Regions from separate parts of the Bradyrhizobium sp. LB13.1 genome, predicted to be linked through region 2. Evidence: predicted binding sites of a transcription regulator. Region 2 holds the regulator's gene; each other region holds the start of a gene.
What was found. The regulator HrcA, encoded in region 2, represses chaperone genes, less so after heat shock. The targets are predictions, from matches to a motif close to GTTAGCACTCNCNNNNNGNGAGTGCTAAC.
Positions count from the first base shown of each region.

Region 1 (4,277 bases), 4.9 Mb from region 2:
GACGAACACGGCGAGCCGCACATGGAGCGGCTGGGGAAGGTGTGGTGAGGCCTCCCGTCATTCTGGCGGCGCGAAACGATCATTCCCCAAAACAAAAACCCCGGCATTGCTGCCGGGGTTTCGCATTTTGTGGTTTGCCGGAGTGGCTGGATCAGAAATCCATGCCGCCCATGCCGCCGCCCGGGGGCATTGCGGGGCCGGAGCCGCCCTTCTTGGGCAACTCGGCGACCATGGCTTCCGTGGTGATCAGCAGGGCCGCAACCGAGGCTGCGTTCTGGATCGCGGTACGCACGACCTTGGTCGGGTCGATGATGCCCTTGGTGACCAGGTTGACGTACTCGCCGGTCTGGGAGTCGAAGCCGTAAGCATACGTCTTGTTCTCCAGGATCTTGCCGACGATCACCGAGCCGTCTTCACCGGCGTTGATCGCGATCTGGCGAGCGGGCGCGGAGAGCGCCTTGCGCACGATCTCGACGCCGGTCTTCTGGTCGTCGTTCTTGGTGCGCAGGCCCTTGAGCTGCTCGGAAGCACGGAGCAGGGCGACGCCGCCGCCCGGGACAATGCCTTCTTCCACAGCCGCGCGGGTCGCATGCATCGCGTCATCAACGCGATCCTTGCGCTCCTTCACCTCGACCTCGGTCGCGCCGCCGACGCGGATCACCGCGACGCCGCCAGCGAGCTTGGCCAGACGCTCCTGGAGCTTCTCACGGTCGTAGTCCGAGGTGGTTTCCTCGATCTGCGCCTTGATCTGGGCTACGCGCGCCTCGATGTCGGCCTTCTTGCCGGCCCCGCTGACGATGGTGGTGTTTTCCTTGTCGATCATCACCTTCTTGGCGCGACCGAGCATGGTGAGCGTCACATTCTCCATCTTGATGCCGAGATCTTCCGAGATCGCCTGACCACCGGTCAGAACCGCGATGTCCTGCAGCATGGCCTTGCGGCGATCGCCGAAGCCCGGAGCCTTGACGGCCGCGACCTTCAGGCCGCCGCGGAGACGGTTGACGACCAGGGTGGCAAGAGCTTCGCCTTCGACGTCTTCGGCGATAATCACTAGCGGTTTGCCGCTCTGCACCACGGCTTCCAACAAGGGAAGCAATTCATTCAACTGAGATAGCTTCTTTTCGTTGATGAGGACGTAAGCATCTTCCATTTCAACGCGCATCTTGTCGGCGTTGGTGACGAAGTAGGGCGAGATGTAGCCGCGGTCGAACTGCATGCCTTCGACAACCTCGAGTTCGGTCTCGAGCGACTTGGCTTCTTCAACCGTGATGACGCCCTCGTTGCCGACCTTCTTCATGGCGTCGGAGAGGAACTTGCCGATTTCGGCATCGCCGTTGGCGGAGATGGTTCCGACCTGGGCGATTTCCTCGTTCGAGGTGACCTTCTTGGAGTTCTTGACGAGGTCGGCGACCACGGCTTCCACGGCCAGGTCGATACCACGCTTCAGGTCCATCGGGTTCATGCCGGCGGCAACCGACTTGGCGCCTTCACGAACGATCGCAGCCGCGAGCACGGTTGCGGTGGTGGTGCCGTCGCCGGCCGCGTCAGCCGACTTGGAGGCGACTTCGCGCACCATCTGCGCGCCCATGTTCTCGAACTTGTCGTCGAGCTCGATCTCCTTGGCGACGGTGACGCCGTCCTTGGTGATGCGGGGAGCGCCGAACGACTTGTCGAGGACGACGTTGCGGCCCTTGGGGCCGAGCGTCACCTTGACGGCGTTGGCGAGGATGTCGACGCCACGCAGCATCTTGTCGCGTGCATCGACGCCGAATTTGACTTCTTTAGCTGCCATCTGGATTTTTCCTTAGGTGTCTAGCTGGGTGGGGGAGAGGGGGCTGTTAGGCCGCCTTCTTCTTGGAAGCGGGGACGTCGAGGACGCCCATGACATCGCTTTCCTTCATGATCAGCAGATCGACGTTGTCGATCTTGACTTCAGTGCCGGACCACTTGCCGAACAGCACGCGGTCGCCGACCTTCAGGTCGATCGGGATCAGCTTGCCGGCTTCGTCGCGACCACCGGGGCCGACAGCGACGATTTCGCCCTGCGAGGGCTTTTCCTTGACGGTGTCGGGAATGATGATGCCGCCAGCGGTCTTCTCTTCTGCGTCAATGCGCTTGACCACGACGCGGTCGTGAAGCGGACGGAATTTCATGCAGTTCTCCTAAACGTTTGCGCGGATTGATGTTTTCAGGATGTTAGCAACCGAAGCCCGCGAGTGCTAAGGCGGGTGAACCTCAAATAGGCCAGGATTTTTGCGGGGGCAAGGGCTTCTACCAGAAAAATCAGCACTCAGAAGCGCTGCCTGCCAGAATTCTTTACCATCGTTAACCGGCCAACTCGGATCTTATTAGCACGGTGCCGCATCTGCTGCTAACGCATTGAATTTCAACAGCTTGTTAAACTTTTGGGCTTGAGATGGATTGTCAGTTTGCGTCACATTTCTATCTTGTGAGCGCATCTCCACCGGGTGGCTCGTAGGGCGCGTACCGGAAAGCCACCCCTTGAATATGCGCTCCTGCAAAGGAGGTTGGCATGGTCTCGCGGGTTGGGGTTGTTTCCGACGATTTCCGGAAACAGGTGCTGGGTTACGGGCTGACGACGGCGGAAATTCTCTACCGGATGCCGGATCATCGCTCGCTGCTCCAGACCTATGTCTGGCAGAACTACGACATGTTTCCGAAATTCCCGGCGCTGACGGATTTCCTGGCGTTTTGGCAGCAGAAGCTCGACGGCCCACTGTTCTCAGTGACGGTCGTGCATTCCAAGCTGATCAAGCCGGCCGAGCTGCGTGCGGTCGACGGTGTGTTTCGGTTGCATTGATCGCGGGATGCGTAGGACCTGGATGAGCGCAGCGTGATCCACCACTGTTTGTATCCTCGGAAGCGAAAGAGGTGGGTTACGCCTACGGCTAACCCACCCTACGAGTCTTTTTTCTGTGCTAGCGTCTCCCCCACAACAAAACGGGAGGCCGGCCCATGGCCAAGAAAGCAAAATCGCGCAGCGCATTGCAAGTCGCGGTGAAGAAGCGGAGCGGCGCCAAGGCCGCGCCCCGATTATCGGCGCGCAAGGCGGTGAAAGCGAAGGCGCGCACTGTCACCCCGAAAAAGCCAGTGCGTCCCAAGCAGCGCATCGCCATCAGCCATCACCGCGAGGAAGACTTCAAGGCCGACGGTCTGCGCACCTACGCGAAGTATCGCGATCTCGGCATCGCTGCTGCAAGCCACGGCCTCGCGCAAGCGCACGTGATCCGGCTGCAAGGTCCCTGCAATCCGAACGAAGTGTCGAAGCTGCACTTCCACGCCGTCGAATTCCAGATGGTCTACGTGCTCAAGGGTTGGGTGAAGACCTATATGGACGGAGAGGGCGAGACGCTGATGAAAGAAGGCAGCGCCTGGACTCAGCCGCCGAAGATCAAGCACATGATTTTGGACTATTCGGACGACGTCGAGCTGCTGGAGGTAATCCTGCCGGCGGAGTTCAGGACGGTGGAGTTGAAAGCGTAAGCTCTCTCGTCGTCATTGCGGGGAGCGGCCATTGCAATAGCGTTTCCACATCGCGCGATAGGCATCGTCCACTGCTTGCGTGTATGAGACGGGGTTGCCGGCGGCTGCAGCCCTGATCTGTCCGGGCAGTTCGCAGCGCAACTTCTGGAGGTCGCCGATCTGCAATCCACGGGCAGCCGCGATTTCGACATACGCCTCATCGCTATTCGCGACCCAGTCCGGCAGGCCAAGCGCGGTGAGGATAGAGCCCGCAGCACGGCTAGGCAGGCTGTTACCGAGCTTCGCCACCACCGGCACGCCCATCTGCAAGGCTTCCCAAGTGCTGACGCCGCCATTCTGCGGGAACGGATCGAGGCCAATATCGACGCGATTGAAGGATGCCAGATGCTCGGTTCGCGAGGTGGCTCCGAGCAGGTCGACGCGTTCGGCCGGCAACCGGCAAGCTGCAAACCGCGCCAGCAGATTGTCGCGGACCAGCCGATCGTCCAGCGCAAAATCCTTGATCAGCAGTCGCGAACCCGGCACCTGCTCGAGAATCCTGGACCAGACTTCCACCGCCTCGTCCGAAATCTTGCTGATACGGTTGAAGACGCCGAATGTGATGAAACCGTTCGAGATCGCCGGCGTTGGCGCCCGCGCAATCCCGTCCGGCAGCGGCACCAGCGTCACAAAGCATGGCAGGTCGACAACGGTCTCCGCAAACAGCTGCCGAACCGCAAAAGGAATCGCGACCGGGTCCGAGAACAGATAATCGATCGTTCGCAGCCCGGTGC
Region 1 covers NZ_JBSRYQ010000001.1:5,536,472-5,540,748, reverse strand. The annotation lists gene lepB (signal peptidase I) at 1-48, shown strand, start outside; gene groL (chaperonin GroEL) at 152-1,792, opposite strand; gene ACVWYI_RS26900 (co-chaperone GroES) at 1,839-2,153, opposite strand; gene ACVWYI_RS26895 (usg protein) at 2,534-2,821, shown strand; gene ACVWYI_RS26890 (cupin domain-containing protein) at 2,977-3,504, shown strand; gene ACVWYI_RS26885 (O-linked N-acetylglucosamine transferase, SPINDLY family protein) at 3,517-4,277, opposite strand, start outside.
Region 1: a site for HrcA is predicted at 2,196-2,224, ahead of ACVWYI_RS26900 (co-chaperone GroES). Genes of this name have one in related genera too.

Region 2 (4,277 bases):
GGCACACGCAAGGCCATGTTTCGTTTGCGTCGGCACACTCCGGCAAGAAGCCGTTCGAGACCGTCGACCTTCCCTACGGCAAGCAGGTGCTGTGGCCCGACCATTGCGTGCAGGGCACCGACGGCGCCGCGCTGTCGAAGGACCTTGCGATCCCGCACGCCGAACTCATTATCCGCAAGGGTTTTCACAAGGACGTCGACAGCTATTCGGCCTTCCTCGAAGCCGACGGCAAGACCTCGACCGGCCTTGCCGGCTATCTGAAGGCGCGCAAGATCAAGCGCGTCTTCGTCGCGGGGCTGGCGACGGATTTCTGCGTCGCCTGGACCGCGCTCGACGCCCGCAAGGCGGGCTTCGAGGTCTATGTGGTGGAAGACGCCTGCCGCGGCATCGACAATCAGGGTTCGCTCGCAAAAGCCTGGGCCGACATGGCCAAGGCCGGCGTGAAGCGGATTCAGTCTGCGGATATCGCGCCGAGCGCGTAGGCGACGCCGAGAGCTGCAAGACCCTCATCCCGAGGAGCGCGCTTCTCCGCGCGCGTCTCCTCAACATGGGGATTGAGAGCTAAACCGGCTCGTTGCTGTTGGCGGCGGGCGCGGCCTTCGCGCCGCCCTTGGCGACACCGACCAAAGCGGGGCGCAGCACGCGCTCGCCGATGGTATAGCCGGCCTGCATCACCTGCACGACGGTGCCCGCGGGCACCGACGCATCGGGAACCTCAAACATCGCCTGCTGGAAGTTCGGATCGAACTTCTGCCCCGAGGGGTCGAACTTCTTCACGCCGTGTTTTTCCAGCGCGTTGAGCAGCGAGCGCTCGGTCAGCTCGACGCCCTCGATCAGCGAAGCCAGGCCGGGATCGGCCGCCGCACGGGCATCGGCCGGAACGGCATCGAGCGCGCGCTGGAGGTTGTCGGCGATATCGAGCACGTCACGGGCAAAGCCGGTGACGCCGTAGAGCTTGGAGTCAGCGACCTCCTTGGCGGTGCGCTTGCGCAAATTTTCCATCTCGGCCAGCGTCCGCAGCATGCGGTCGCGCGCCTCGGCGGCTTCCTTCTGCAAAAGCTCGACCGAGCCGGGCTCGGGATCGTCCGGCATGATGTAGGGTTTTGACACCACGGGCTCGGGCGTCACAGCGGCCGCGTCTTCGGGTTGCCGGTCTCGATCGGTCATCGGCTCTCTTCTCAAACGTCTCAGGGATTTTCTCGCCCGGATATCGTGCTTCGGACGGCGAAAATCAAGCGCCCGTGATCGGCCCAAGGCGCCGGTCAGCCCCCCAGGAGGCGGCTGACGATGCGGGCGGCGTAGTCCACGGTCGGGATCACACGGGCATAATTCAGCCGTGTCGGCCCGATTACGCCCAGAACGCCGACAATATGGCCGGCGGCATCCCGATAGGGCGAGATGATGGTGGAAGAGCCCGACAGCGAGAACAGCTTGTTCTCACTGCCGATGAAGATCCGCACGCCTTCCGCGGTCTCGGCCCGGCCGAGCAGGTCGATCACGCCGCGCTTGGTTTCGAGATCGTCGAACAGCAGGCGAACGCGCTCCAGATCCTCCAGCGCATGCAAATCTTCGAGCAAATTGGCGTGGCCGCGGACGATGAGCTGGCGGTCCTCGCTCTCGCCGCCGGACCAGCTGGCGATACCGGCGGAAATCACCTTTTGCGTGAGCTGATCGAGCTCGGCGCGGGCCTCTCCGAGTGCGGTCTCGAGCTCGAGCCGCGCCTCGGCCAGGGTCCGGCCGCGGATCCGCGCGTTGAGGAAATTGCCGGCCTCGGTGAGTGCCGAGGAGGGAACCCCCAGCGGCAGCACCAGCACGCGGTTTTCAACCTGGCCATCCTCGCCGACCAGGATCACCAGCGCCTTCTCCGGTTCCAGGCGGACGAATTCGATGTGTTTGAGCCGCGCATTGGATTTTGGCGTCAGCACCACCGCGGCGGCGCGCGTGAGGCCGGAGAGCCGCGTCAGCGCCTCCTCCAGCGCGGCCTCGACTGATTGCGCCTGCCCGACGGAGGTGAGCTGGCTCTGGATCGCCTGCCGCTCGGCCTCGGTGAGGTCGCCGACCTGCATCAGGGCATCGACGAAAAAGCGCAGGCCGAGTTCCGTCGGCAGCCGGCCGGCGGAGGTATGCGGGGCATAGATCAGGCCGAGCTGTTCCAGATCGGCCATGACGTTGCGGACCGAGGCCGGCGACAGCGGCATGGCGATCAGGCGCGAAATATTGCGCGAGCCGACGGGCTCCCCGGTCGCGAGATAGCTTTCGACAATTTGACGAAAGATGTCGCGGGAACGCTCGTTGAGCTGGGCGAGACCCGCGCGCGGCGCGATCAGATGGATCGGATCGTGATGGGCCACAGACGGTAACTCCTCTCGGATGCACGTAATTTGTCTATCCCGGGCGCTTCTGACAAGCGTGGCGTTCGCGGATCGAAAATCGGGGGTGAATAAGGTCTCGATCTTCCCCCTTGCCGCCCACCCTCACCCCACCTACAAGCACCGCGAATAGCCCTTTTCCGAGAGTTTTGGAGGATTTCCCATGCGGCCAAGCCGCCGTGCGCCTGACGAATTGCGCCCCGTGACGCTGGAGCGCGGCGTGGTCAAATATGCGGAAGGCTCGTGCCTGGTGAAATTCGGCGACACCCACGTGCTGGTCACCGCCACACTGGAAGACCGCCTGCCACCATGGCTGAAGGGCCAGGGCCGCGGCTGGGTCACCGCCGAATACGGCATGCTGCCGCGCGCGACCTCGGAACGCACCCGCCGCGAGGCCTCGGCTGGAAAGCAGAGCGGCCGCACCGTCGAAATTCAGCGCCTGATCGGCCGTTCGCTTCGCACCATCATCAATCTCGAAGCGATGGGTGAGCGCCAGATCACGGTCGATTGCGACGTGCTCCAGGCCGATGGCGGCACCCGCACGGCCTCGATCACCGGTGCCTGGGTCGCGCTCGCCGATTGCGTCAACTGGATGAAGGCGCGCAACATGGTCAAGGCCAACGTGTTGCGCGACAACGTCGCCGCGATCTCCTGCGGCATCTACAAAGGCACGCCCGTGCTCGACCTCGACTATGCCGAGGATTCGGAAGCCGACACCGACGCCAATTTCGTCATGACGGGCGATGGCCGCATCATCGAGGTCCAGGGCACTGCGGAACGCGAGCCGTTCACGGAAGCCGAGTTGCTGGCGCTGATGGCGCTGGCGCGCAAGGGCGTCGCGCGTCTCGTGGACTTGCAGAAACTGGCGGTAGCGTAGTCAATAAGCCGATGCATCGCCGAATCACCGGAAAGCTCGTCATCGCGACCCACAATCCCGGCAAGCTCGCCGAGATGAAGGAGCTGCTCGCGCCTTACGGCGTCGAGGCGGTGTCGGCCGGCGAGCTCGGCCTTCCCGAGCCGGAAGAAACCGGCAACGATTTCCGCAGCAATGCTGCGATCAAGGCGATCGCGGCAGCCCAAGCGACGAAGCTTCCGTCTTTCGCCGATGATTCCGGCATCGTGGTCGACGCGCTCGATGGCGCGCCGGGCATCTATTCAGCGCGCTGGGCCGGTCCGAGCAAGGATTTTGCCGCGGCGATGGCGCAGATCGAACGGCTGTTGCAGGAGCGCGGCGCGACCACGCCCGACAAGCGCAAGGCGCACTTCGTTTCCGCGCTCTGCGTCGCATGGCCCGACGATCATCTCGAAGAGGTCGAGGCGCGCGTCGACGGCACGCTGGTGTGGCCGCCGCGCGGCACCGCCGGCTTCGGCTACGACCCGATGTTTTTGCCCGACGGCCACAGCCGCACCTTCGGCGAGATGGAGAGCATCGAGAAGCACGGCCTGCCGCCGCTCGGTCTTGGTCTGTCGCATCGTGCCCGCGCCTTCGTGAAACTGGCGGAGATCTGCCTTGGACCGCGCTAAGGAAGCCTTCGGCGTCTACGTGCACTGGCCGTTCTGCCTGTCGAAGTGCCCCTATTGCGACTTCAACAGCCATGTCCGCCACGTTGCGATCGACGAAGCGCGTTTTGCGGCAGCATTCGCGCGTGAGATCGAAACGACCGCGCAACGTTCGCCCGGTCGCGAGGTCACCTCGATCTTTCTCGGCGGCGGCACGCCATCGCTGATGCAGCCTGCGACTGTCGGCGCTGTGCTCGACGCCATCGGCAAGCACTGGGCTGTGGCGAAAGACGTCGAAGTCACGCTGGAGGCAAACCCGACCAGCGTCGAAGCCACGCGCTTTGCCGGTTATCGTGCCGCCGGCGTCAACCGTGTCTCGCTCGGCGTGCAGGCGCTCGACGATGCCTC
Region 2 covers NZ_JBSRYQ010000001.1:676,849-681,125, reverse strand. The annotation lists gene pncA (bifunctional nicotinamidase/pyrazinamidase) at 1-482, shown strand, start outside; gene grpE (nucleotide exchange factor GrpE) at 562-1,167, opposite strand; gene hrcA (heat-inducible transcriptional repressor HrcA) at 1,263-2,351, opposite strand; gene rph (ribonuclease PH) at 2,533-3,246, shown strand; gene rdgB (RdgB/HAM1 family non-canonical purine NTP pyrophosphatase) at 3,258-3,893, shown strand; partial or broken gene hemW (radical SAM family heme chaperone HemW) at 3,880-4,277, shown strand, end outside.

Region 3 (4,277 bases), 6.6 Mb from region 2:
AGCAGCGCGACGCCGCCGCCGGGGACGATGCCTTCCTGCACCGCGGCGCGGGTGGCGTTGAGCGCGTCCTCGACGCGGTCCTTCTTCTCCTTGACCTCGATCTCGGTGGCGCCGCCGACGCGGATCACCGCGACGCCGCCGGCGAGCTTGGCGAGGCGCTCCTGGAGCTTCTCACGGTCGTAGTCCGAGGTGGTCTCCTCGATCTGGGCCTTGATCTGGCCGACGCGGGCCTCGATCTCGGGCTTCTTGCCGCCGCCCTTGACGATGGTGGTGTTCTCCTTGTCGATCACCACCTTGCCTGCCCGACCCAGCATCTTCACCGTGACGTTCTCGAGCTTGATGCCGAGGTCTTCGGAGATGAGCTGACCGCCGGTGAGGATCGCGAGGTCCTCCAGCATGGCCTTGCGGCGATCACCGAAGCCCGGCGCCTTGACGGCGGCGACCTTCAGGCCGCCACGGAGGCGGTTGACGACCAGGGTGGCCAGCGCCTCGCCCTCGACGTCCTCGGCGATGATGACGAGCGGCTTGCCCGACTGCATCACAGCTTCCAGCACCGGCAGCATGGCCTGCAGGCCGGACAGCTTCTTCTCGTGCAGGAGGATGTAGGCGTCCTCGAGCTCGGCGGTCATTTTCTCGGGGTTGGTGACGAAGTAGGGCGACAGATAGCCGCGGTCGAACTTCATGCCCTCGACGATCTCGACTTCGGTCTCGATCGACTTGTTTTCCTCGACGGTGATGACACCCTCGTTGCCGACCTTCTGCATCGCCTGGGCGATCATCTTGCCGATGGCGGTGTCGCCATTGGACGAGATGGTGCCGACCTGGGCGACCTCGGAGGAGGCTGCGACCGGCTTGGCGCGCTTCTGGATGTCCTTGACGACAGCGGCAACCGCGATGTCGATGCCGCGCTTGAGATCCATCGGGTTCATGCCGGCAGCAACCGACTTGGCGCCTTCGCGCACGATGGCCTGGGCCAGCACGGTCGCGGTGGTGGTGCCGTCACCGGCGAGATCGTTGGTCTTGGAGGCAACCTCACGGACCATCTGGGCGCCCATGTTCTCGAACTTGTCCTCGAGCTCGATCTCCTTGGCGACGGTGACGCCGTCCTTGGTGATGCGGGGCGCGCCGAACGACTTCTCGATGAGGACGTTGCGGCCCTTCGGGCCGAGCGTCACCTTGACGGCGTTGGCGAGAATGTCGACGCCGCGCAGCATGCGATCGCGCGCGTCTCCGGAAAACTTGACGTCTTTGGCAGCCATGGTCTGTAATCCCTCTTGTTTCGTGATGTGTCTGCCGCTCGGCGTCGCAAGTCCGGAGTCCGGAGTCCGGAATCGAACCCGGCGGAATGATGGATGCCCGGATCTCAGGGACCCGGGCATGACATTCAGCGGCTGTTCAGGCTGATGGCCTTAGGCCATGACGCCCATGATGTCCGATTCCTTCATGATCAGGAGATCTTCGTTGTCGATCTTGACCTCGGTGCCCGACCACTTGCCGAACAGCACGAGGTCGCCGACCTTGAGGTCGATCGGGGTCAGCTTGCCGGCCTCGTCGCGGCCGCCGGGGCCGACGGCGACGATTTCGCCCTGGGACGGCTTTTCCTTGGCGCTGTCCGGAATGATGATGCCGCCCTTGGTCTTTTCCTCGGCGTCGATACGTTTGACCACGACACGGTCATGCAGCGGACGAAATTTGGATTTAGCCATGACGTTTCCCTTTGGAGGCTCGCTTCGGATGTAGCGGAAGTGGATGGGGCGGCGCTTCCCGTCCACCCTCTTGCCGAGGATCGGACGGTGCGCTTAGCAATCGGGCTTTCCGAGTGCTAATAGTGCGCCCGGAAATATGGCTTGGCCGCGATCCTGTCAAGCAAAGGTGGTTAAGCGATTGGTGAGGCGGATATAGGATTGTGTCTACAGAAACCTATTGGTCGCGCTGGCGTATAAAGGACGTCATTGCTCCGACAGCGGTTTTGCGCTTGGCTGCAGGCGGGATGCGGTCGACGTCTTGTTTGGGGGGCAGTTTGCTCGGGGGAATGTCATGATCAGTTCAGCTCACGCACGCACGGTTGCCAATCTGGCGGCCGCCTCTTGCCTGGCGCTGCTGCTTGGCGCCTGCGGCGGCGGCATGAGCCTGCCGTCGTTCTCGTCGTCCTCACCGCCGCCTGAGGCCGAGCCCGGGGCCGGCCCGGAAATGCCGGCGTCGATCCGCGCCGACGAGATCGTCGGCCGCTGGGGTCTCGCCTCGTTCCAGAACCCGGCCGACCGCGCCCGCACCGAGGCTGCCGCCCGGGCCCAGTGCAAAAATCCTTACGTGATCACCGCCGGCTCCTCCGGCGGCGTCATCATGCATCTCGCCGACCAGGCGACGCCGCAGGAGCTGCGGCTGAAGGGCTCGCCCAGCGGCAAGAACTATATCGGGCCGGCGGGTCCGACACCGGGCGAGCAGGACCGCGAGATCGTCTCCTTCGACGGCCGCGTCCTCATCACCCGCTTCATCGACAAGGATGCCCCGCCACCCGCTACGGCAACATGGTCTACGTCCGCTGCGCGCCAAGGGCGTGATCGGGGCGCCGGCCTAGCCACTCGTCATTGCGAGGAGCGAAGCGACGAAGCAATCCAGGCTCCTTCCGCGGACACAGTCTGGATCGCTTCGCTTCGCTCGCAATGACGAAAAAAACGCCGGCTTGCGCCGGCGTTTTGTTTTTCAGAGTGTCGCGTCTGCTCAGTCGAACAGCGCGTCGATGTCGTCCTGCGAGGCGTGGCCGACATCGCCGGCGAGCTTCGGGCCGTTGAGGAGTTTTTCGTCCTCGCTGCGGGTGTCGGCGGCCGGCGCGGGCACGTGGGACTTGATCGCGTCGACGCCGCCCCAGATCTCCATCATGGAGTTGATGTGCTGCTCGATGAACTTCATCGTGCTCATGACCTTGCTGATGCGCTGGCCGGTCAGGTCCTGGAAGTTACAGGCTTCGAAGATCGAGATGACGCGTTCCTGGATATCGTCGGCGAGCCGCTTCTGCTGATCGGCCGATTGCACCTTGGACATCGCGCTGGCCGCTTGGTCGATCGACTCGGCGGCTTCGAGGATCTGCTGGGTCGCCTGTTCGGTGCCGCCGACGACCGCGCCGAGCTCGCCATTGACCTTGGCCATTTCGCCGCCGTCGAAGCTCTTGCCGTGCAGCGTCGCGATCTCGCGTTTGGTACGGTCGATGGCGTCGTGGATGAGGTCGAGCTCGACCTTCAGCTTCTCGCACTGCTCGATCTGCGCCCGGTAAGTATCGAGCATGGTACGAGCTTCGGAGAGCTCGTGAGCGGTGGAGGCGTCGATCGCCGCCATGGCCGCGCTGCCGGACAAGGGCGGAGTGCCCTTCGCCATCTGTGCACGGATCGCACGCAACTCGGACATGATCTCGCTATGCATCGGCGGAGCCTCCTCAATCATTTCGGGGCTTGGCATCTCGCCGACAACAGCCTCTTCGACACGAAAACGTTTGCGGTGAATAGCCATCAAGAACTCCCCCCACCTCACTCACGCGTCGTTTTAGGCAGAAGCGATTTAACACGAAGTTCACAGCCGGAACTGTCGTGCGGTCGCGTGCGACGGCGTGAAAACCTGCAATTAACCATCCGTGCGCGCCGTTCACCGAAAATAAACGCTGATCGCCAAATTGCCCCGCCGCTCGCGACGTGGTGAATCGAAACGCCGGCTCCGTTTACCAAACGAAACGGCTTTTGCTCTTTATTGACCACGTCGAGGGCGCGGATCAGCCAGATGCGTTCGACGGCGAATGTAACTAGACGAAACAGTACAGAGTACGTCGATGTTCAAAAAAATGTCTGTCGCGCTGCTCGGCAGCGCTTGCACCTTCATGGCCGGCGCCAACAGCGCCAGCGCCTTCGATAATAGCGTGCCGAACGATCCGCCGGCGGTATTTTACCAGCCGCAGGTGCCGCCGGCGCCGGTGCGCGTCGCCTCCAACGCGAACATGGGCGGCGGCTTCATCGAGTTCATGTTCGGTGACGGGCCCGGCCGCGGTCCGGCCTATGCTCCGCAGCAGCCGATGTATCAGCAGCAGCCGGGCTATTACGACCAGCGCCGCCTGCCGCCGATGGGCGAGCCGCAGATGCAAGGCGCAGGCGTGCAGCCGGAGGCAGTCGACCCGCGGCAGCGTCAGTTCGATCCGAGATTCGAGAAGCAACTTGTTGACTATAGCGGCAACGAAAGTGTCGGCACCCTGGTGGTCGATACGCCGAACAAGTTCCTCTATCTCGTCGAGGGCA
Region 3 covers NZ_JBSRYQ010000001.1:7,235,918-7,240,194, reverse strand. The annotation lists gene groL (chaperonin GroEL) at 1-1,259, opposite strand, end outside; gene ACVWYI_RS35125 (co-chaperone GroES) at 1,410-1,706, opposite strand; partial or broken gene ACVWYI_RS35120 (hypothetical protein) at 2,038-2,561, shown strand; gene ACVWYI_RS35115 (protein phosphatase CheZ) at 2,722-3,504, opposite strand; gene ACVWYI_RS35110 (L,D-transpeptidase) at 3,818-4,277, shown strand, end outside.
Region 3: a site for HrcA is predicted at 1,799-1,827, ahead of ACVWYI_RS35125 (co-chaperone GroES). Genes of this name have one in related genera too.